Bythopirellula goksoeyrii: one gene and its partner. Each later gene encodes a partner of the first gene's protein in a complex. Links are inferred from orthologs where the notes say so. Each region holds a gene or a part of one and is shown on either strand. Other genes may lie near its edges.

What was found.
Region 2: the proteins of nuoH (region 1) and Pr1d_RS13715 are in contact, whole or in part, in a crystal structure (PDB 6Y11), measured with the Thermus thermophilus proteins. The link is inferred for Bythopirellula goksoeyrii from one-to-one orthologs. Residues at the interface, in WP_096411122.1 of Thermus thermophilus: Arg36, Val44, Arg45, Met46, Gly47, Pro48, Asn49, Arg50, Val51, Leu57, Gln58, Ala61, Asp62, Ile64, Lys65, Ile67, Phe68, Lys69, Glu70, Ile72, Val74, Glu223, Ala224, Glu225, His233, Thr234, Glu235, Tyr236, Ser237, Trp241; in WP_096411117.1 of Thermus thermophilus: Arg16, Glu17, Gly18, Leu24, Leu27, Val28, Trp30, Gly31, Arg32, Asn34, Ser35, Trp37, Thr54, Asp55, Ala56, Asp59, Ala61, Arg62, Phe63, Gly64, Glu66, Val67, Phe68, Arg69, Ala70, Ser71, Arg73, Gln74, Ala75, Asp76.

Annotation. Positions count from the first base shown.
Region 1 is NZ_CP042913.1:2,623,052-2,634,450, forward strand. What follows is about bases 8,505-11,399. They hold nuoH (NADH-quinone oxidoreductase subunit NuoH), read left to right. Parts: upstream 8,505-9,274; coding sequence 9,275-10,525; downstream 10,526-11,399. Other genes in these bases: Pr1d_RS10400 (glycosyltransferase), read right to left, coding at 8,505-9,014; Pr1d_RS10410 (NADH-quinone oxidoreductase subunit J family protein), read left to right, coding at 10,528-11,100; nuoK (NADH-quinone oxidoreductase subunit NuoK), read left to right, coding at 11,109-11,399. Outside these bases: Pr1d_RS10380 (alpha/beta hydrolase family protein), read left to right, coding at 1-336; Pr1d_RS10385 (RNA polymerase sigma factor RpoD/SigA), read left to right, coding at 730-2,334; Pr1d_RS10390 (DUF7453 family protein), read left to right, coding at 3,710-5,362; Pr1d_RS10395 (SBBP repeat-containing protein), read right to left, coding at 5,900-7,216; more of Pr1d_RS10400, read right to left, coding at 7,761-8,504. UniProt on the Escherichia coli protein: NDH-1 shuttles electrons from NADH, via FMN and iron-sulfur (Fe-S) centers, to quinones in the respiratory chain. The immediate electron acceptor for the enzyme in this species is believed to be ubiquinone.
Region 2 is NZ_CP042913.1:3,426,876-3,438,260, forward strand. What follows is about bases 6,169-9,049. They hold Pr1d_RS13715 (NADH-quinone oxidoreductase subunit B), read right to left. Parts: upstream 7,979-9,049; coding sequence 7,358-7,978; downstream 6,169-7,357. Other genes in these bases: sufB (Fe-S cluster assembly protein SufB), read right to left, coding at 6,169-6,440; sufC (Fe-S cluster assembly ATPase SufC), read right to left, coding at 6,485-7,297; Pr1d_RS13720 (helix-turn-helix transcriptional regulator), read right to left, coding at 8,104-8,769; Pr1d_RS13725 (sodium-dependent transporter), read left to right, coding at 8,985-9,049. In the rest of the region: Pr1d_RS13665 (amino acid kinase family protein), read right to left, coding at 1-59; Pr1d_RS13670 (hydantoinase/oxoprolinase family protein), read right to left, coding at 56-1,105; Pr1d_RS13675 (ATP-grasp domain-containing protein), read right to left, coding at 1,138-2,157; Pr1d_RS13680 (metal-sulfur cluster assembly factor), read right to left, coding at 2,251-2,568; Pr1d_RS13685 (Rieske (2Fe-2S) protein), read right to left, coding at 2,600-2,923; Pr1d_RS13690 (hypothetical protein), read right to left, coding at 2,916-3,110; Fe-S cluster assembly protein SufD, read right to left, coding at 3,112-4,431; Pr1d_RS13700 (Uma2 family endonuclease), read right to left, coding at 4,471-5,013; more of sufB, read right to left, coding at 5,034-6,168; more of Pr1d_RS13725, read left to right, coding at 9,050-10,535; Pr1d_RS25770 (hypothetical protein), read left to right, coding at 10,540-10,701; tRNA dihydrouridine synthase DusB, read right to left, coding at 10,741-11,385. UniProt on the Escherichia coli protein: NDH-1 shuttles electrons from NADH, via FMN and iron-sulfur (Fe-S) centers, to quinones in the respiratory chain. The immediate electron acceptor for the enzyme in this species is ubiquinone.

The DNA of each region.
Region 1 (11,399 bases):
TGCAAGAACTTCCACAAGTACAACGATAATGAGGACGAACTCCCCGTCGACCAGCACATGCTCTGTGCACTCATCGCCCCGCGACCGTTGTACATCGCTAGCGCGGAAGGAGACCTTTGGGCCGATCCAAGGGGAGAATTTTTGTCACTCCAATACGCATCGCCAGTCTACGAACTTCTCGGCAAAAACGGCCTGAGCAATCGAGACATGCCCGCAGTCAACGAGCCGATCTCCACCGACGTCGCCTATCACATCCGCAGCGGCAAACACGATATCACACTCTACGACTGGCAGCGCTATCTGGATTTCGCCGACCAACAGCTCCGCGCCCGTTAATTCCGACTTGTTAGCCGCAATGCGGAGCCCCAGCGCAGCAGAGCGCGTCTTCCGCGCTCCGACTCCCCCCCGCCATTCTTCGACAACTCAGCTCTTCGACCTAGCGAGCCACGATAACTCTCACAACGGTTGTAGGAAATCTCACGAATACTCTGTCGAGTACTCGCCGGCTACGTTGACTCTAAGCAACATCATTTCTCTTGCAGCGATGGATTTTCGCAGCATGCGTAGCTTCGTCGAAGAGCTACAGCTTCGCAGCAATCGGCGCAAACTATTATCTGCAATGATGTTACGACTCTTGCCTGTGCCTTTTGGCGGTTCCCGGCACGTCCTCTGCAATCACAACTTGCCAGCGAATCACTCCCAACGCAGGCAACTCAAGAGGAACGAGCCGTGGCAACTAGAAACCGCAAGAGTACGACAGCAAAAGTCAAATCCCCCTCAAAAGCAGCGGCCCGGCAGAACGGCAAACCGACAAGTCCAGCCAAGAATCGATCCTTCAAGGAAGAAGACGAGCAAGACCTCCAAGAAGACGATATCGATGATTCCTCCGACTCTGAGGAGGAAACCGAAAGCGACGATACCTCGGCAATCGACGACCCCGTGCGCATGTATCTAATGCAGATGGGCGAAATCCCCATGCTTTCGCGTGACAACGAGGTTTACTCCGCCAGAAAGATTGAAGCAACTCGGACTCGCTTTCGTCGCTCACTGATGGGCAACGACTTCATGCTGCACGGGGCAGTCGATCTCTTGCAAAAAGTTTACGACGGCAACCTGCGTCTCGACCGCACGATTGAAATCTCCGTCACCAACACGGCAGAGAAGAAAAGAATTCTCAAACGGATCGGCCCCAACCTGGTCACGATTCGCCACTTGTTGTCGCAGAACCAAAAAGACTTTCGAATCGCCGTCAATCGACGAGCAACCGATCAGGTAAAACACGCTGCCTGGCGGCGACTGGTCAACCGACGCAACAAAGCCGTTCGCCTGGTTGAGGAACTGAATATCCGCCTGCAAAAGTTGCTCCCCTTGTGGGAACAGCTGCAAGAAATCTCTGAGCGGATGTCGTCGATCAAGGATCAACTCCGTCGACCCGAGGAACTATTGCACTCTGTGCTGCAGCGTGAGTTCAGCGAAGAGCTGAAATACTTGATGAAGATATCACTCGAAACACCACAGACGCTCCATCGATTGGTACGCAAGACCTCCGCCCGTAAGAATGCCTATGATGCTGCCAAGCGGGAACTCTCAGCGGCCAATTTGCGACTGGTCGTCTCGATTGCCAAGCGGTATCGTAATCGCGGCATGAGCTTTTTGGATCTGATTCAGGAAGGCAACACAGGACTGATGCGAGCCGTCGATAAATTCGAACATGCTCGTGGCTACAAGTTCTCCACGTACGCCACTTGGTGGATTCGTCAGGCAATCACGCGGGCCATCGCGGATCAAAGTCGTACGATTCGGCTTCCCGTGCACATGATCGATACGATGAGCAAGATTCGCACGGTGACGGCTGAGTTCGTGCAGGAATTTGGTCGGGAACCCAACCCCGAAGAGATCGCCGAACGGGCCAAGATCTCCATCGACGATGCTCGTTGCGTTTACAAGATGACGCGGCATCCCCTGTCACTCGATCAACCGGTGGGTGACCACGAGGACAACTACTTTGGTGAATTCCTGGAAGAGCAACGCGACGACGATCCGCTATACGACACGAACTTGGAAGCCCTCAAGCTCAAACTCGAAGAGGTGATGACCGACCTGTCGCACCGTGAAAGGGAAATCCTCCGCCTCCGCTATGGCCTGGCCGACGGCTACACCTACACGCTCGAAGAGGTGGGCAAGATTTTCTCGGTCACTCGCGAACGAGTTCGCCAAATCGAGTCCAAAGCGGTCCGCAAACTTCAATCGCCGTATCGTTGCCGCTCCCTCTCAGGCTTTCTCGATGGCCCCGAGCCAATACCGATGGAAAGCACCTCATCGCATCCCTCCTGAGTAATGAGCGATGCGTCGGTCTTCCTCCCACCGGCGCATCCTCATTGCTAAAGATCGGCAAGCCGATTTATCCCTTCGGGGGTGTGCCACTGGGTTTGCCGGTGCTCTTCTCTTACAGCACGCTCTTGCTCGTTGGCATTGGCCTAGACGTTTCTACTCCAAGATACAAGAAACGGAGGCTTTGAGACGACATGAAGGGATTTGACTACGTGCCTATCCCAATACTGTAGAACGGTACCCTGTCCCGTTTGGAGTTACGCTGTAATTCTCGGGTCGGGGACCCAAGCTACTTTTGAGCAAAATTGGTTCTGGGATGGGATAGGTTCTTAGTTACGACTCGGAGAGTCGTGCTACAACGGGATGGGGATAGTGGGCGGCGGTAGGTGGGAGAGATCGTAGGGTGGGCATCGCCCACCAATTCTCACCCTCGTTCCCATGTTCCGCGTGGGGACGCACCTTCTGCGAGGCTCTGCCTCTGAGTCGCCTTTTGCTCCACAAAAGTAGCGGGGACGGGATACGGGGGACGGCGGAAGGGGCAAACTTCTCTTGAGTAGGAGTAGGATTAGATCGCTCTCGCGATGATTTTAGGTTTGACTTTCTCTTCCCTGTTGTCTCCCTTTGCTACCATTCAAATTGTTTGGTCTTCCCTTTTGCACGGGGTTGACTTTGGTCAAGCGGTAGAAAACTGATCAGGTTTTGCAGCTTATTTAGCAAGCATTCGTGAAGTCGCTTGTCTGCACAGAAGTTTACGGCTGTGGCAGGATTATAGTATGAATTTCCCTGCCAGAATGAACCTGTGGCGGGCCACAACTGAACGAAAGATGAAGCATTTGAGAGTGTCACTTATGTGTCGTCGATATGGCTGCATGGGTTCTTAAGAGAGCACTACGTCTTTCAGTTTCTGCTCTCCGAAATTCACGTTGGGTGGTCCATTTTCAGCGCATAAGTAGGCAGAACAGGGCTCTCTTGATGTTGATTCGGGGCTGCGTCTGAACACTGTATCGATCATTCAACCACGAACAGAAAGAATGAGAAAGAGTTACCATGTCGTGTGTTTAACCCATCTCGCTCGTTGTAAGTCGCAATTTCAGGATAGGGTGCGCGCTGATAGGAATTTGCAACCCAATTGGGTGTTTTTGAACTTCTTAGCTGCCAGAGACGAGAAAAATCTGAAAAAATCGCCTTGCGCTAGATACAGGGGGAGGGGCCGCAGCAGTTACAATGAAAGCCAATTCTGCCGGAAACAGTTCCCGGCTGAACTATCTGGAGAATTCCTTATAGATTAGACCAGTTCGTGCAATTTCGGATTGCACGATTGCAGTCACATGGTTTCATGACTATTTAACCGCACCACTGAATTGCAAGGGGGGGACTAATGCATCGAGTACTATTCGCAATTGTGGCAGCTATCGTAGGCGTAATGATTGCCAATTCCGCTGTTGGTCAGGTGGGCCAGTTTCGTACCGTCGCGCTTAGCGACACTCCGGCACCGGGAATTGCCAGCGGGGTGGACTATGACAGTTTCAGCCCCAGTCTCTTCAAACTTAGCGTCAACGATGCGGGGGAGGTGGCGTATGTCGGTGCTCTCAGTGGTATCGGTGTCGACGCTACGAACGATCAAGCCCTCTTCAGCGAGGGGGGAGGCTCGGGGGCGGTTCCACTGGCGCGCCGGGGCGAGCAAACAGCGGGCCTCCCGACTGGTTTGGTGTTTGGCGATCAGATTTCGGAACCGACGGGAACTGTGGAAGTGCTGCTCAACAACGCAGGACAGACGGCCGGTCGACTCGACATCGAGGGTGGGGCTGCAACCATAAACAGGGCCGTCTTTAGCGACGCAGCCGGGGGAGGTCTATTTAAGCTCGCACGATCGAGGGGCACGATCGATGGAAGCGAGACCATTCCGTCAAGTGATTTGCCAAGGTATGTCGACATTGGCCGACTGCAATTCAATGATGCCGGCCGCACCGCCTTCTGGGCGTCGATCAATGGCACTGGCATCAATGGGTCAAACAACCAAATCATCCAGAGTGAAAGCGGCGGCAGCGGGCTCGAGCCGGTGGTTCAGTCTGGCGTTCCGGCGCCGGGAGCTCCCGACGCTCACTTCGCTGGCTTCGGCTCCGTCATTAGCTTGAACAACGTCGGCGATCTGGCTTTTCTGGCCAATCTGACTGGCAGTGGCGTCACGCCGTCGACTGACTGGGCCATCTACTCCGCAAGCGGCCCGGACCTGTCGCTCATAGCACGTGCCGGCGACCAGGCGGCAGACCTGCCGACAGGCGTGGTCTACGGGAGAGCAACCCCCAGCCTCATTTCGATACACCTGAACGATTCCAACCAACTGTCGTTTTCCAGCCGACTAGAGGGAACCGGTGTCCTCCCCGCAAACGACGAGGCCATCTTCCGCGCGACCGGCGGTGCCATCGAACTCATCGTCCGCGAACGCAGCGAGGTCGGCGGCCTCCTCTCGGGGGTGTTCTACGACAGTCTTGGGATCGTGCAAATGAACCATTCTGGCGATGTGGCGTTCAACACTTTTTTGCGAGGGATGAACGTCAATGCCGACAATCACCAGGCGATCTTCCGCACTGCCAGCGGCGGGCCCCCGATGGTTGTCGCCCGCACAGGAGACCAGGCCCCCGGTCTGGCTGATGGAATCGTGTATTCACAATTTACGGGAGGTCACCATATCAACGACGCGGGACAAGTCGCGTTCCCGGCCGTTCTGACGAATGGCAGCGCCTTATTCAACGGCCTGTTCGTGACCGACCCGCAGGGCGAGTTGAGGCTGCTGACCGCTGTCGGCGAGCTATTCGATGTGAGCGACAACCCACTCTTGCCGGACTTGCGCATCGTGTCGGCGTTGAACGCTTTCGATCTGAGCAACGGGCACGTCGCGTTCTGGGCCCACTTCACAGACGGGAGCAGCGGAGTGTTTGTGACGGTCGTCCCCGAACCTGGCAGTGGTGTGCTGCTGTTGCTGGGGGGCTCCCTAGCCAGCAGCGTTCGTCGGCCAAGATACTACTGGTAATGCACTATCGCAGGCTCGCTCTGGCGAACCCTGGGCTACGATATGCAACCGCGTTGCGGTAATACGTTCTACTTGCCCCGTGTCGCCGCTTGGCACAACCAATCTGTTGCTGTAACCGTCCTTGGTTAGAATAGGCCATCCTGGGCCTCCTTGTGGGTGATGGGGTTGTTGATAAACACCATCTACGCAAGAGAGGCCTTTTTTGCCTAGGTCCTTTCTAAGTAACGACTTGCGGAAGATCTAAGTCCCATTCGCTTAATCGACCGCCGCTAGATACGGCTAAGCTGCGCAACCTGCCTCGGAGTTTCACGCTGAACGCAGGAAGCCTAAAACCGAAAGTGCATTGGCTATGCTCTCCGACGAAGGTTAGGAATTCACAGTTTCCACCCTCGGAGGTTCGCTCCTCATGTCGATACGCGATTTTGGGGAGGGAAAAGGAAGACACTAGCATTTTGAGAAACGAACTGAGTCGTCTTTCGTAGACTAGGGCCGAGCAGTTAGGAACTGGAAGCGAGTGATGGAAGTGTGGTCGCGAAGTTAAGTGGTGCTTCTTACCCTGGCGAGCATGCCCCCACAGGTCAGCACGGTCAAGAGTAAGCTGCTTGGTTCCGGGACGTATTTAAACTTGAGCAAGTAGATATCTTGGCTGCCATAACTCGCATTACCAAGTATACCGGGAGTCTGACCTGATAGGTAGACGTTGCCAAGTCCATCGGCAGAAAGCGCATAAAACGAATCGTAGCTACTAGAACCCACTTGTCCACTCCAGATGTGGGTGCCAGTGGAATCGAACTTGGAGACGAAAGTATCGATACTTCCGGCATTGGGTGCCGCTAAGCTGCCTGCGGTATTTCCGCCTACATAGACATTTCCCAAGGCATCGGCAGAGGCACTAAAGACCGCCTCGCTTGCACTCGTGCCAAACTGCTCGGTCCACAGCTCGGTACCGTTGATGTCGAACTTGCTAACGAACCCATCGCCGAATGAGCCAGCGTTCGTTCTAGCCAAATCGCCCTGCGTAGATCCCGCCAAGAAAACGTTGCCCGCACCATCGGCCGAAACACCGTGGCCCAGGTCAGCCTCAGTGGTTCCGAGTTGGCGAGTCCACTGTAAATTCCCAGCTGCGTCGTACATTATTACATAGGCATCGGTGTCACCTGCATTGATCCCCCCAAGATCGCCGAAAGTGTCGCCTGAGACGTAGACATTGCCCAATGCATCTGCGGAGACTCCGTAAGCGTAGTCGCTCTCGCTGCTACCGTATTGTCGGGTCCAAAGCAAGTTACCGGCCGCATCGTACTTGCGGAGAAACGCGTCAAACTTTCCGCTATTTGTTCCATTGAGATCGCCACCGGTGATTCCTGTTGCATAGACGTAGCCCAAGCCGTCGGCATAGACTCCGTAACTGACGTCAGAGGCACTGGTGCCAAATTGCCGTGACCACAGCAGAGAACCGCTCGAATCGAATTTCGACACAAAGGCATCTGCTGAGCCGGCATTGCTCGTCGCCAAATCGCCATCAGTTAATCCCGAAACGTACACGTTTCCGAGTCCATCGGCCGAGGCGGCATAAGCGAAATCTGAATCAGTTGAACCGAATTGAGTAGTCCATAGCTCATTCCCTTGGTCGTCAAAGCGGCTGACGAAGGCGTCACGACTGGTTGAGGTCGTGACTAGGCTTCCATTGGTGAAACCGGCTACGTAGACGCTACCCAAGCCATCAGCCGAGACGCCTAAGCCGCCGTCGGAAGCCGTTGTCCCATACTGTTCTATCCAGTCGAGCGATTCTGTTTGTGCAACTGCAGTAACGCCCAGTGACACGATAAATAAAGTCAGAATTGCTCGAGTACTCATTAGTGGCATCTCGGAATGTTTACGAAAATCACGAACAAGATACAGTATAGTAGAATAATGACTTGTCTGGCTACGGAAAATGAGGGGAAACGGGTTATTCCAAACGCAGTTCGGTAGAAGTATTTTCACCGAGATAGTGGCGTAGTCCGTAGGGTGCGTGCAGCAATGGCGTAACACATCCTGTTTGGGCGATGCAACTGTGACTTCCATTGCGATTCACTCAACCTACACTTGACCTGCGTTGCGAAATGCGTTCGGCTTCATCGTCCGCCGCTTCTATGGAACCGGGTGATACCCTAACCCATGGCAGCAGTTTACGCTCTGACCCATGGGAAACTGTCCCAAATTGTCAACGATCAAAACGGCCAAGCCGCCCGGTCCCTATCGAGACTTTGATCGACCTTCGTCGGATTTCCAATCCGTGGGTCGTGGGTTCGAGCCCCGCCGGGCTCATATTTGTTTGCCTGGAATAATTGAGTTTGCCCCAGTTCGGCCTGATTGGGATCTGTCCTGTTGATGGGCAGCTATTTTTGGAGTCCATTCATCAAAGTGACTCGTTTACTTGCTCGCTCGCGGCGCTATAGGGGTGGTAATCCTGCATGTGAATTCGCCAAGGTCCGTCGATGCGGTATTCGATGCCCCGCCAATTGGTTGCTCGGGTAAACACGGCCCCGGCCAAGGTTAGGGGATAGACTAGCTGGGTCACTGCCATGCTGGCCAGGCATTTGATTGTTCCCCACGGCGTGAGCCAGTTCGTTGTCTCGCCTCGTCTTGCTGCAATCCGACGGACTGCTCGCTCCATCGGCCAGAGGGATGTGATCCACGACAAGCCCACCAACACGATAACTGCTCCCATTGTAGTGGCAATAGGGTAGTTCTGTTGAATGATCGCCACGATAAACAGTATGACCGCAAGCAGTGGAAAGAGAGTGGAAAGAATTCCGTGCAGCAATACCAATGGCCAAGCGGGGTGGTAGAGTTTGGCCGTAATCAACTGACGCGTCGACCAACTCATGAAGCTTGCCAGTGAGATGTTTTCACGATTGATCATCATCAAGCTCGGAACAAAGGCGACGCGGAGTCCAATCTTCTTGAGTTGGGCATGCAGCATGGTGTCTTCGCAAAATGACAGAGCCCATTTGTCTAGGAGATCGCTTTCTCGCAGCACCTTGGTTTTCAAGGCCAACGTTCCTCCCCAGGCGATTTCGTACCAATACATCTGCACGATGGCCGCCGCGTTCCAGGTATAGCGAACCAGCGAACCGATTGAATAGCTATTGGGCATGTACCAACGGTTTCCCGTTGCTGCCCCCACATCGGTCGGCGCGAGGCCGGTGGCCAATTCTCGTAGCCAAGTGGGGTGGGCGATCGTATCGGCATCCAGTTGAGCGACGATTTCACACTCCGGGTCAAGCGACAGCATCACTTGCCGCAGCGAACTGCACTTGAGGCTGCAATGTTCACTTTTCTCTGCGAGGTTCTCCACGCGGATATTGTTGGCACCGGAACCGCGCATAAACCGTTCGACTATCTGATGTGCGGGATCATCGGGAGAGTCGATGACGATCCGCACATCGAATTGAGGGTAATCCTGAGTCGCAAGCCCCTGCAGGCAATCGGTAAGAAATGGATCCGTGCCACGCAGGCAGAGCACAATCGTAGCCGTGGGGGCATCTGAGTCTGCGAGTAAATCGACGGGGGGTTTGCTGAGAGTGCTTACGAAACGCCAGACAAGCAGCGACTGTCCGACGACGAGGCTTACCAGAACGACCGCTATGAAAGTTGCTAATGCGGTCACGATGGATCGAAGTAAAGAGGGATTCGGCAGAGAACGCAACTTATACCGGATTGACACTTAAAGCGTGAAAATTGAGGCCAATTCTTGGCCAGGAGCATGATAGGGGCTTGTATAGTCAGGGGGCCTTGTGCCATATTTCACAATCTTAGTTTTGGAGGCTGGTAAGTGCCAGTCTGGTAACAACTTGAGTTCGTGCTGTCACCCCCCACCGGGCGTGATTTCGGCGGCATTGGCACCGCTGGTTTGAGGAAGAACCATAAGTGGCCCCGTTTCTGTCCCAGTATATATGGACTTGGCTGGCGTACACAATCGCCGGGCTCGTGCATGTCGCGCTGATACTAAACCTCGTGGCGGTTGGTGCGCTCGTTTTTATCTGGTTGGAGCGTAAAATCTCCGGCCGCATCCAAGATCGGCTTGGTCCGACCCGCGTTGGTGGTAAGTTTGGCTGGTTGCAGACACTGGCCGACGGCATTAAGCTGCTGAGCAAGGAAGATCTGGCACCTGGGGGGGCAGATCACTTTCTGTTCAAGATCGCGCCTTATGTGAGCTTTTGTGCGTCGATCGCGGCATTTATCGCCATTCCCTTTGCCGGGGGCGAGTATCCCTGGATCGCTCAGCATTTGAATGTCGGCGTGTTCTTCGTGCTGGCCGTCATGGGGTTGGAAGTTTTTGGTGTGATTCTCGCAGGATATTCGTCCGCTTCTAAATGGTCGCTCTTCGGGGCGATGCGCGAAGCAGCCCAGGTGGTTAGCTTTGAAGTCCCGCTGGGTATGTGCGTGGTGGTGCCGGTGTTGATCGCAGGATCGCTGGATTTAGTTGTCATTGGAGACAGTCAGGCCGGTTGGTTTACTAACTGGATCGTCTTCCACGACCCTTTCACCTTTATTATCTTCTGGGTCTACTGCACCTGTGCCACAGCGAGCGTCAATCGGGCTCCCTTCGATTTGGCCGAGGCGGAAAGTGAATTGGTAGCAGGTTTTCATACGGAATACTCCGGACTCCGCTGGAGCTTTTTCTTCATGGCCGAATACGGCTCAATGTTCGCGGTGGGTCTCTTGGCTTCGATCCTGTTTCTGGGAGGTTGGCATGGTCCGATTCCAGTAACCGATTTCCTTGGAATCGTCTCCGAGAATGGTCCTTTCGTTGGCTACCTTGGCCAACTTATTGGCGCCGTGAATGTCATCGGCAAGGGTGTTATTGCCGTATGCGTGATGATGTGGATTCGCTGGACCCTGCCCCGTTTGCGAATTGATCAGGTGATGGCCACCGGCTTGAAATACTGTACTCCGATTGCCGCAGCAATGTTCCTGGGAGCCACCCTTTGGCAGCTTCAAATGCCTGGCAAGGCTTTCTTTGGGCTAATAGACCTACCAGCGTCGGTCTATGCCATCGGTGATGGTGGATCCGCCGATAAGAAGCAGCCTGAGGACGCCGTGAAGCCTTCAGAAGAGCAAGATCAGATCGCTCAAGCGACTCTAGCTGCCCCTAAACTCACTAGGAAAGGACTCTAGCGATGGATGCGATCTATTGGCCGTCGTTCTTCTTCTTTCTGTTTAGCGGCTTGGCCTGTGCGTTTGCGGTTGCCGTGTTGTTGTCGAGCAATATCGTGCGGATGGCCTTTTATCTGGTGTTATCTCTCGGTGCGACTGCGGGACTGATGTTCCTGGCCGGTGCCGAGTTTGTTGGTGCGATGCAATTGTTGATTTATGTCGGAGGCACGCTCGTGCTGTTGATCTTCGGCGTGATGCTAACTTCACAAGAGCGGTTTGTCGTAATGAAAACTTGGGCCGGCGATTGGGTGAAGGCTTTTCTCGCCGGTGGGGCACTTTTGTTTATTTTGACCTACGCTGCGTTTAGTATCCCTGAATGGCGCGGTATCGAACGTGCCGAAGCCGACGCCATTGTTGCTCAGCCCTCGGTGACACCCATCGCCATGGGGCTCTTGGGGGCTCGCACCGATGATCCGAGTCGTTCTGGATACCTCTTGCCCTTTGAAATCGTCTCGGTTCACTTGCTAGTCGTATTGATCGGAGCAGCTTACTTGGCTCGCGCGAAACGGTCCCGTAGCAACATTGAAAAGATTTGACCAAGAAGATGTTTAATCTACCACTTGCCAATATGCTGACCGAACCCGTGGGGGTCGCCCACTATGTGACCGTAGGGGCCATTCTGTTTATTTGTGGTGCCCTCTGCATGGCCACCAAGCGCAATGCCCTTGGTGTGCTGATGGGAGTTGAACTGGTACTCAACGGGGCCAACCTGAATTTTGTCGCCTTTGGCAGTCAGTATCTTCGCAATGATGCCAATTCACTTGGGCTTGATGGGCAACTGATGGCCCTGTTCGTGATTGTGCTGGCCGCCGCCGAGGCAGCGGTAGCTTTGGCA
Region 2 (11,385 bases), 800 kb from region 1 along the record:
TCGGGCAGTTCAAACAGACTACCGCCCACTTTGACAACACGTATTGATAGATCGCTCACGACAGACTCTCTTGAGCCAAGAGGGCAAGTGCATGTGCAGGGGCACAGCGATTTAACTTTGCACCCCATTCATCGTTAAGCGAGACAATGCTCGCCGAAATCTCAAGTTCCCCCATTAGTAGGCGAGCAAGAAATTCTCCATGACCACTGAGGATAATCGTTTGTGGCTGGCTGGGCATGGCGTGAACTACGCTTTGAAAGGCCGCTCTCATTTTCCGAAGTTGTGCGTCTCGGATCGCTTGGGCGAATTTTACTGAGTCGTCGAATGATACTAGCTCGCGATCACCGCAGACCATCCGAGCAAGTCGTGTATGGGAAGCTTCAACGGTAAATGGCTTGCCGTCGGCTGTGTTGGTGTCTGCTGAATCCTCGGGTAGATTCCCCAGCAAGAGATATACGTCGGCAGTTGTGGCAAACAATTCCTGAGCCACGGGACACGACTTGCCCGTCCACGGAAGTTCTGAGATCACCGAGCAGACTGGGCTTCGCTCGACGCCTGAATAGACTAACTCGCCGTTTAGCAATCTCTCTGTATCGGTTCGACCCAGGGCTGCCACGCTGCCCTCTACCAAGGGAATGAGATCCATGGTGGTCGAGCCGACGTCAATGAGAATGCCAGGATCGTTTTCGCAATAGTAAGTGGCCGCCGATGCCAGGGCGTGCCAATTGCTGGCAGCCGTGAGCAGGGGAGATTGAATGGCCTCAGCCGAATTCACAAAGCGACCGTTCGTCTGATAGAACGATACGGACCTCTTAACTGCTGCCTTCATCGTAGCTGAGACAATAGCAGCGACACCCTGAGATTTCGTTTCAAAGCAATCGCAGAGTTCACCGGTCATGGTCACGACCAGTCGATCGGCAGTGGGTGCATTTGCAAGACATTGGGCGAGTTTATCCGCAAGACGATCTGGATGTTTCCAGAGGGGAAACGGCCAGTTGGTGGCGAAGCCATTGCCGTCGGCTAGTTTGATGTTTGCGCCGCCGATATCGAGAGCGAGGAGGGGGGACCGGGTGCTGGGGACTGGGGCATATTCAGGTTTCGTCATTTGCTGCGCGACGCGTTTTTTCGTGGCTGGGGCTAAAGGGGACGCCGCACCATGCCTGCGGCGGAGAACTCCAAGGGGTCGCGTTTGAAATTGAGACTTACTATCTCACCGGTAGCGATGCAGAGCATGGCCCCCGCGAGATTGTCATCGGTCATCGCCCGAAGTCCCACATAGGACGTGGTGAGTCGAGGGTTGATTTCGATCACCACATCTTCGCTACCATCAGCCTCTTTGCCCAGTACTAGATCGACTCCCACGTAGCCTATTGCACCTGGAATGGAGTTCACGGCCTGAGATGCAAGCTTAGTAGCCCGTTCGGCCAATTCCGTCTCCCACAAGAGCGAACCTCCCAAATAGCCAAGACGGCCATCGTCGGTCAAATTCTGTCGACAAGCGGGCAATGGGAGGCAATCTTCAGGCCCGCATAGCAAAGCCACACTCGCCGGGATACCAGAGCAGTATCGCTCCAGTCGTCTGGGCCAGGGGTGAGGTGGGGGCTCGTCGTGGCAAGAATTCACGAGATAAGTATCTTGTGACCCCGCTCCATCGACTGGCTTTATTACTGCAGGGTAGGGGAAGTCCATCGGCAACTTCTCGGCGTCGGCATCAAGAAGAGTTCCCTGCGGTACTCTTGCTCCAGCCGCGGCTAAATGTTGGGCTGTTCGATGTTTATCGGCTGTCATCGCGATGAACTCATCGCTGGCGTTGAGTAATCGTCCACATGATTTGCGCAATCTCTTGACTGTGCTGGCGAGAATACCATCAAACTCCGGGGCGATCACAAGCGTATGATCGGCCTCGGAGGAAAGTCGAATCAACTCCTCGAGCTGATGTTCGCGTGAATGTACTTCGATAACTTCGCAATAAGAGAGTGGCACGGCGTCCAGCCGAGCATCGCGTAACACTGAGACACTCGCATTAGGCAAAGCAGCAAAGTCGGTGGCCAAGGCGACGAGCATTGCCTCGCCCTCAGTGAGTAGTGAAGCGGGCAACGCACCAGGCTCTTCGACCAGACCTCCCCCTGTGATCCACTCGTAGACAAAGATGTTCATGGAAGAGGTGTTAGCAATTAGTCGTTAGCTATTAGCCAGAATACGGTTGACTTGCGATTTCCAATTCCACTTTCCGAAATCCTAATTCCACTTTCAAAAGATTCCCAGCTGGTCGCGAGCGTCTTCGGTCATGCGATCGGGGGTCCAGGGAGGATCCATGACGAGTCGGACGTCCACTTCGTTGACACCTTCGAGGCGGCCAACAAATTCTTTGGACTGGCCTAATAGCTGGGGTCCTGCGGGACACGCGGGGCTGGTCATAGTCATGTTGACCGCCACGTTCGACTTGCCCTCTTCGGTTTCGTCGATGTTGATTTCGTAAATCAATCCCAAGTCAACGATGTTGACGAATAACTCGGGATCGATCACCTGTTTCAAGGCTTCGCGGACATGGTCTTCTGCGATGGGCATGGGGGTGCCTCCTCGTATCTAATTCGTTGTTTCAATCTTCGCAAAGGCGGACAAGAATTTGCTCGCCTTCGACCTTGACTTCGTGAGAGCGGGTCGGCTTCGTAGCAGGCATGGTGAGTGCGGCACCGGTTTTGATGTCGAATTTGGCTCCGTGGCGGGGGCAAGCAATCGAGCCTTCTGTGGCGTCGAGCGGGCCTTCGCTCAACGGGCCGCCATCGTGGGTACAAACGTCGTCGAGGGCATAGTAATGCCCTGCGGCGTGGATTAATACCACGAGTTGCTCGTCGACTTCTACTAGGAGCGAGCTTGGGTCGGCGATTTCCGATACTTTGGCGGCTTCGATGAATTCACTCAATGTTTGTATCTTTGGGTTTTTGAGGAAGAAAGTATTTCAAAATCATGATCTGAAAGACTAGTAGCCCTGGTATCAATAAGAAGCCAATGACCATTCCAGAATAAGAACCACCCGAAAGTGTGTAACAGCACAGAAAAGCAATGGCTCCCAATAGTAGTGCCAGATTGGTAGTGGTTAGTTTTGGCATTTCATTCTTCGATGTCCCGTACCCGCCTTCCAATAGCTTCGCCCAATGCGTCACGCACACTTTCAATCGTGATTCGATCAAACACCTGCTGGAAGAAACCGGTGACGATCATCCGCACCGCTTCCTGACGCGTGTAGCCGCGAGTCATGGCATAGAACAATTGCTGATCGTCCACGCGGCCACTGGTGCTGCCGTGAGTGCAGCGGACATCGTCGGCCTCGATCTCCAGACCGGGGATCGAATCGGCGCGGGCCGCTGTGGAAAGCATCAGGTTGTCGTTTCGCTGATAGGCGTCGGTGCGTTGGGCTGCTTCGTCGACCTTGATCATTCCTCGCCAAACGGTTCGTGATTTGTCCTGGAGAGCCGCCTTGTAGAGCAGATCGCTCCGGCAGTAGGGAGCCTTGTGATGCTGGTGGGTGTTGTAGCAGAGATGTTGCTTGCCATGGGTGAACATCACGCCATTGACCTGGGCCTCGGCGTCTTGCCCTGTGAGTGCGACATGCTGATTCACCTTTGCCAGGCGTGCTCCCAAGGCGCCGATAGTCCACTGCAAACCGGCATTCGCCCCGACGTGACCCATCTGGTGGGCGAAGTGCCACACGCCGTTGCCCCAGTTTTGAAGATTGACGTAGCGGAGGCGAGCTTCTTTCTCGACGATCAGCTCGATCGAACCACAATGCATGCCGCCTGCTTCAGGCTCGGTGCTGGCGGTTTCGGTAAGCAAAGTGGCTTCGGCTCCGGAATCAAGAATCACGAGGGTCTTGCCGAGATCGACTCCTCCGGCGGACATCACCGAGAAGGAATGGAATGGGTTGGCAACTTTGACTCCCTTGGGGACGAAGAGCACATTCGCACCGCTCCACAGCGCGGCATTAAGTGCCGAGAATTTATCCTGATTGGGATCGATCAGCTGTCGCTCGATGTACGGACGCAACAGATCGCCATGTTCCTTCACCAAGTCATCGAGACTGCCAAACAGAACGCCTTTTTTGGCCCATTCGTCAGCAAGTTCGCTGGAAAGGCTGCGGCTGTCTAGCGAAACACTTTGACCAGCGAGGTCAACTCCTGTCGCAAGCAGTGGGGAGGGCATCGTAGCCGGTACTTCTGCTTCGGCAAAGGGAGCAAAACGATCGAAGTGGAACAGACGGATATCGGTCCGCATCCATTCTTCGTCCTTCTTATTTGGCATGCCAAGACTGTTGAACTGTTTCCAGGCAGCCACACGACGATCCGTGAGCCAACCCGGTTCATCGCGTTCGGCGAGAAACGCATCAAAAACTTCTTGGCTAAAACCGGTGGTAGGCGACGCAGTAGCAATCATTCAAGATCTGTCAGTTGTTGGTGGGGTTGTTCGTTTCAATTATTCAAAAAGGTTTTCGACAGGAAACGTCCAGCCGGGGACGGCGGGTTCGGCTTCGGCGGTCTCAATCTTGCGGTAAACGGTTGATTCACTGGGGGTGGATGCTCGGAAGACTCGGATGACGTCTTCGCCGAGGAGATCAACGTCCCAGACGACCTTCGTCCCGGCGGCAAAATAATCGGCTCGCTTTTCGGCCATCTCCCGCTCGGCTGCGGGGCCGTAGTCTCCTTCGCTACGTACTTCAACAGCGAAGTCGGGGGCCTGAGGTAGAAACTTCATCTTCGCACGAGGCCCTGTATAGTAAGCTGCGTCAGGACTAAAGGATTTGCGGTTGGGAAGATTCACTAAGAAGGCGACATTATCTGTGTATACTCGTCCGCCGTTAACTTTTGCATACGAATGAAGGCTAACAAAGATTTCGCCCGCAGCGAAATTTGGCATATCTCCTGTCGGACTCATATGTACAATCTCCCCACCGACCAACTCAGCCTTGCCATCGACCTTGTAGAGATCGTCAACAGTCGCTTGCGAACCAATAGCCATAAGTCACCTCACAATGCCTCTTAGCCGACGCTGCCTTCCATTTGCAGCTCGATTAGCCGATTCATTTCGACGGCGTACTCCATGGGGAGTTCTTTGATCAGCGGCTCGATGAATCCGCTGACGATCATTGAGCTCGCCTCCGCTTCGCTAAGGCCACGGCTCATCAAGTAGAAGAGCTGCTCCTCGCCGATGCGCGAAACACTGGCTTCGTGCTCGATCTGCACGTCTTGCTCTTCAACCTCGATGTAAGGGTAGGTGTCACTACGGCTGTCGGCATCGAGAATCAGGGCATCGCAGACGACGTTGCTTTTGCAGTCGGTCGCACCCTTTTCCACTTTGCACAAGCCACGGTAACTGCTGCGGCCACCGTTCTTGCTGATACTCTTGGAAATAATTCGGCTCTTGGTGTGCGGGGCACAATGTACCACCTTTGCACCGGCGTCCTGATGTTGGCCTTTTGAGGAAAACGCAATCGACAGAATCTCACCGCGAGCACCGGGCTCCATCATATAAACGGCTGGGTACTTCATCGTGAGGTGGCTCCCCAGATTGCCATCGATCCATTCCATGAGGGAATCCTGATAGGCAACGGCTCGCTTCGTCACGAGGTTATAGATGTTGTTGGCCCAGTTCTGAATCGTCGTATAGCGGGCACGGCCATTTTTCTTGACGATCACTTCAACCACGGCCGAGTGGAGACTCTCGGTGGTGTACATCGGCGCTGTGCAGCCTTCGACGTAATGTACCGATGCCCCTTCGTCGACGATGATCAGCGTGCGCTCAAATTGCCCCATCTGCTCGGCATTGATGCGGAAGTAGGCCTGGAGCGGGAAATCAATATGTACGCCCGGCGGCACATAGATGAAGGATCCACCAGACCAGACAGCCGAGTTGAGGGCGGCGAACTTGTTGTCCGAAGGAGGAATGATCTTCCCAAAGTATTCCCGGAGAATCTCGGGATGCTCTCGGACGGCCGTGTCAGTGTCGGTGAAGATGACACCCTTATTTCCCAGGTCTTCCTGGAGAGAGCCATAGACGACTTCACTCTCGAATTGTGCTTTGACGCCGGCAAGGTATTTTTTCTCGGCTTCGGGGATGCCCAATTTGTCGAAGGTTTCTTTAATGTCTTGCGGGACATCGTCCCAGGTCTTTCCCTGCTGGTCGGCAGGTTTCAGGTAGTAGTAGATGTCCTGAAAGTCGATCGCGATGTCGCCACCCCATTTGGGCATGGGCTTCGATTCAAAGATTTTGAATGATTCGAGGCGAAAATCCCGCATCCAGGCAGGTTCGTTTTTCATCTCGGAAATCTGCGCAACGATCTCTTTATTCAAACCCCTTTGGGCCTTGAACACATCGTGAGATGGAGTGATGAAATCGTACTTATTGATTTCACCTGCGGTTACGTCTTGAGAAATATCAGTAGCCATTATATTCACCCTTCTCTTGCGAGAATTGAAGGCTCAAAAGTGTTCTAAACTGCTTCTGCTTCGGCCATCACTTGCTCAGCAACGGCTGCTTCAGGATAACTGGCACGAATCCGGTCGTAGCCATCTGTGTAAAGTTCGTGGGCGAGTTCCACGCCACCTGTTTCGACGATCTTGCCGCCGAGCATCACATGGGTGAAGTCAGGCGTATTCTGATCAAGCAGTTTGTCGTGGTGCGTTATGATCAGAATGCCCATCTGGTCGCTGCCAATCTCAGCAATGCTCTGGCTGGCCAGCTTCACGGCATCGACGTCGAGACCGCTGTCGGTCTCGTCGAGGATGGCGAATTTTGGTTTGAGCATAGCCATTTGAAGGATTTCAGCACGCTTCATCTCACCGCCTGAAAAACCATCGTTCACATAGCGGCGAGCAAACTCGGTGTCCATCCTAAGTTGTCCCATCTTCTCGGTCAGCTCTTTGCGGAACTGACGCATGGGTATCAATTCCTCTCCCTCTTTGCGTTCAGGATTGCGAACGTTGGTTGTCGCATGACGGAGGAAGTCGGCCATCTTCACGCCGGGAATCGCCATCGGACGTTGGAAGGCCATGAAGATGCCGGCGCGGGCGCGTTCGGTCGCGTCCCACTCGGATATGTCAACGCCGTTGAGCTCAATCGTCCCCTCGGTCACTTCGTAATTGGGGTGACCCATAATGACGTTGCCCAGCGTACTCTTGCCCGATCCGTTAGGACCCATCAGAGCGTGTGTTTCGCCACGATTGATCGTGAGATTTACGCCGCGCAAGATTGGTTTGCCTTCGACGGACACATGGAGATTCGTAATTTTAAGTGTTTCAGACATTGAGTGGTGAGTGGTTAATGGTCAGTGGTCAGGTAGCCGCGATGCTGAGCACCGCAGGTCTTACCCAGTAATCTTCTGGTGATCGTAGACAGGTTCAGTGTCGATGGGGCTGTAAACATAGCCACTGTGGTGAGGCATAGGGAGCTCGTCTTCCAGCTTGCGGCCTAATTGCCCGGTGCCAGCGCTGCCGGCCATTTTGGCGATTTTATGCCCCTTGATCTTGTCTTGAATTCTCATCAGGCCTTCGAGCAAGGATTCAGGACGTGGTGGGCAGCCTGGGACGTAAACATCGACCGGTACGACTAGGTCGACACCCTTCACGACATGGTAGCCGTACTTGAAGTAAGGACCGCCCCCCACAGTGCAGGCACCCATTGCAATGACAAACTTAGGATCCGGCATCAGGTTGTAGAGTCGTCTCACTCGGCTAGCCATTTTGTACGTTACAGTGCCCGCGACGATCATCAAGTCCGCCTGGCGCGGTGTGGCTCGAAACGCACCAGCTCCAAAACGATCAAGATCAAATCTACTCGCGCCTGCAGCCATCATCTCGATGGCACAACAGGCAAGTCCAAACGTCATCGGCCAAATGCTCGATTGACGAGCCCAATTGATTGCCTGCTCGACGGTCGTCGTGACCACGTTCTCTTCAAAACGTCCTTCAATCCATGGCTGTGGCATAATTCTTCTCTTTTACTCTTTTGCATTTGTTCGTGGGGTTATTCTTCCCCGGTCGGCTTCCCAAAGAACCGCCAGAATCCGTCAAGGTTATCATTCTCTCCAAGGGGTTGCTAGTATCGCAAGGTTTATAGTGTGGGTGCTGACCGGCCGTTCGTGTCGAAAGTGCAGTGCGTCGCTCCATCCAAGCGGCAGGAACTGAGTTTCAGCCCTTCTCCCAATACTTCCGAGAACAACATTTTTTCCATCGAGCAAACCGTTCGATCTTGCTCAGCCAGAGTCGGGTAGGGGCAGGCTAGGGCTGTCAGAACGGGAAGTTGGGAGCCATCGGTTTGCGTCACTTCAAACGGGACGTCCCGTTCACCCATTAGGGCTACCAGAGACTGCATTCGTTGTTCGATGGAGTCCCCTTGGATCCGATCGCGGTAGTGATCTGCCAACTGGGACACAATTCTCTTCAACAGGCCATAGCGAACATCAGGATCTTTAACGGCCCGGATTTCAGCCCACAGCACCCCCGCCAGATCTTCGTAGTTCGTGCCACTGGTGCGAACTCCGGCTGACGAAAGCGAATAACGATGGGTCGGTCGTCCCCGGCCAGCTTTCTCCGATTCCCGTTCGATTAATCCTTGTTCCATGAGCCGAGTGAGGCGTTGCCTCACAGCAGTGGCGGTTACTCCGGTAAATTCAACGAGTTCACTAATTGAGGCCGCACCTTCCCGGCGAACGAACTCAATGATCTCTCGATCATTCGTCGAATTATCAACTCCATGCTGTAGGCTAGTTTCGGGCATAAGTCGTTATATTGACAGTGTTTTTGATCGCTTCTCTATCGGTAATCATATACGAATGGCGATTTTTGACAATGGATTATGTGAAAAATACTACTCGGTTTTCTGCGATTGGCGTAAAGTGTTGACCCAAAAGACTTTATCCGCTACAAGTAGCTGCGAGTTTGACGACCCTAGACCAAATCCCTCACCTATTCAAGACGCTTCGGAGTCCGCGCATGAGCGATAGCAAATCACAAGGAGGTGACCAGTGGGGCTCTCGTATTGGGGTGATCTTGGCGGTAGCAGGTTCAGCGGTTGGGTTGGGAAACTTTCTGCGATTTCCCGGGCAAGCCGCCCAGAACGGTGGTGGGGCGTTTATGCTCCCCTACTTCGTTAGCCTGTTGATCCTAGGTATACCCCTCTGTTGGGCTGAGTGGACCATGGGCCGCTACGGCGGAACCAAGGGGTTCAATTCGGCACCGGGGATATTCCAAACTCTTTGGAAAAACCCGCTCGCCAAATATCTCGGCTCGATCGCCTTGCTCATCCCGCTCGTGATCTACATGTATTACGTTGTGATCGAAGCCTGGTGCCTGGGCTATGCTTTTAACTATCTCACCGGTGATCTGATGTTGGGCGAGAATTCAAAAGAGTATTCCAACTTCTTTGATAAGTTTGTAGGTGCCAGTGCAGATGGCGCACTCTTTTCTGAGGGTGGTTCCAACCTCCTTGTCTTCTTGATATTCACGTTCGTGTTCAACTTCATACTCATCTATCGTGGCATCAGCAAAGGGATCGAGAGCTTCTGCAAGATTGCCATGCCGATCATGGTCATCTGCGCATTGTGCGTCCTTGCGAGAGTCCTGACGCTCGGTAGCGAAAAAGTCTCCGCAGGTTTGGGAGCGATGTGGAATCCGAATACAGATTATCTCATGCAGCCGAAGACTTGGCTGGCAGCCTCAGGACAGATTTTCTTTAGTCTATCGGTTGGCTTCGGTGTGATCATCAACTACGCCAGCTATCTCAAGAAAGACGACGATATCGCATTGAGTGGTCTTTCTGCCAGCAGTATGAACGAGTTTTTCGAAGTCTGTCTCGGTGGGCTGATTACGCTGCCGGCGGCGTTTATCTTCTTAGGGGCTGCTGCTACAGAGCAAGGTACGTTTGGTCTTGGCTTCAATGCCTTGCCGAATGTCTTTGCGGTGATGCCCGGGGGACAGTTTTTCGGATTTCTGTGGTTCTTTATGTTGTTTATCGCTGCGATCACGAGTAGTCTCTCGATGCTTCAGCCAGTGATCGCGTTCTTCGAAGAAGGTCTGGGGCTTAAGCGACACGCCTCGGCTGCGCTGCTGGGCTTGGTCTCAGCCATGGGGAGTGGTTTCGTCGTCTACTTCTCTAAAGGAATGGTGGCCCTGGACACGTTTGACTTCTGGGTAGGCACTATGTTTATTTTCATTCTCGCTATGTGCCAAGCAGTTATCTACGGTTGGATCTTCGGAATCGATCGAGGTCACGAAGAGTTGCATCGTGGAGCAAACATCCGTGTTCCCTGGTTTGTGCAACTCATGCTCAAGTACGTCACTCCTGGTTTTCTGTTTGCCATCTTCATTGGCATCTGCATCACTCAAGGTCCCGACTATGCCGAGACGTTGAGCAAGGGGGGTATTCCCTTGCTGTCGATCCTTTTTATCCTGACGATTTGGATATTCTTACTGCTCCTAATCAACATTGCGGGAAAACGTTGGATTGCTGAAGGACGTTTTCAAACTATTGCCCATGAGGACTAATGCAATGCAGCCTTCTGGTTGGTTTATCATGCTAATCTCCGTAGGAGCGGTGCTTTCTTTGGTGAGCTTCTGTTTGTTTCGCGTGCTAACACTGCCCGAATCGGAGATGGAAGATCTCGAAGGGCCACTTACGATAGATACTGGAGATACCAGCGACGCGGATTGAGATTCCGTGCCATGTCGCGCTGGGGCTTGGAAAGCGCGGCTAACCAACCGGGAAAAAGCTCTCAACCACTTGGTTGAATTCTTGGGGAGTAACAACTGTCCCCACGTGCTTGCGAAATTCCCTTGCACCGTGACGGCCTTGGGCGTAGCAGCAGGCGAATTTGCGCATTAGCATAGTTCCTCTCTCATCGCCAAAGCGCTCACACACCAACTCATAGTGGTGAAGCATCAATTGCTTTTCTTCGGCAAGCGTGGGATCAGGAGGTATGGGCTCACCTCGAATGGCTGCCGCAGCTTGCGCGAAGAGCCAAGGTTTGCTGAGCGATGCGCGCGCGATCATTACACCATCAACTCCATAGCGTTGGAACGCATCAACCACTTTTTGAGCCGAATCGAGATCGCCATTGCCGATCAGCGGAATTTTGTGGAGATGGGATTTAATCTCCGCGATGCCATCCCAGTCAGCGGAGCCACGGAACATGTCGGCGGCAGTGCGACCATGCACAGTAAGGGCAGCAGCCCCGGCCCCCTCGACAACCTGGGCAATCTCGCAGGCATTGATGGACTCGCGCGTGCAACCAAGCCGAATCTTGGCCGTGACAGGCGTTGGAGCACAGGCTGCGACGACTTGCTCGATGATGTCGCCCATTCGCTCGGGATGTTTGAGAAGGTAGGATCCACTGTG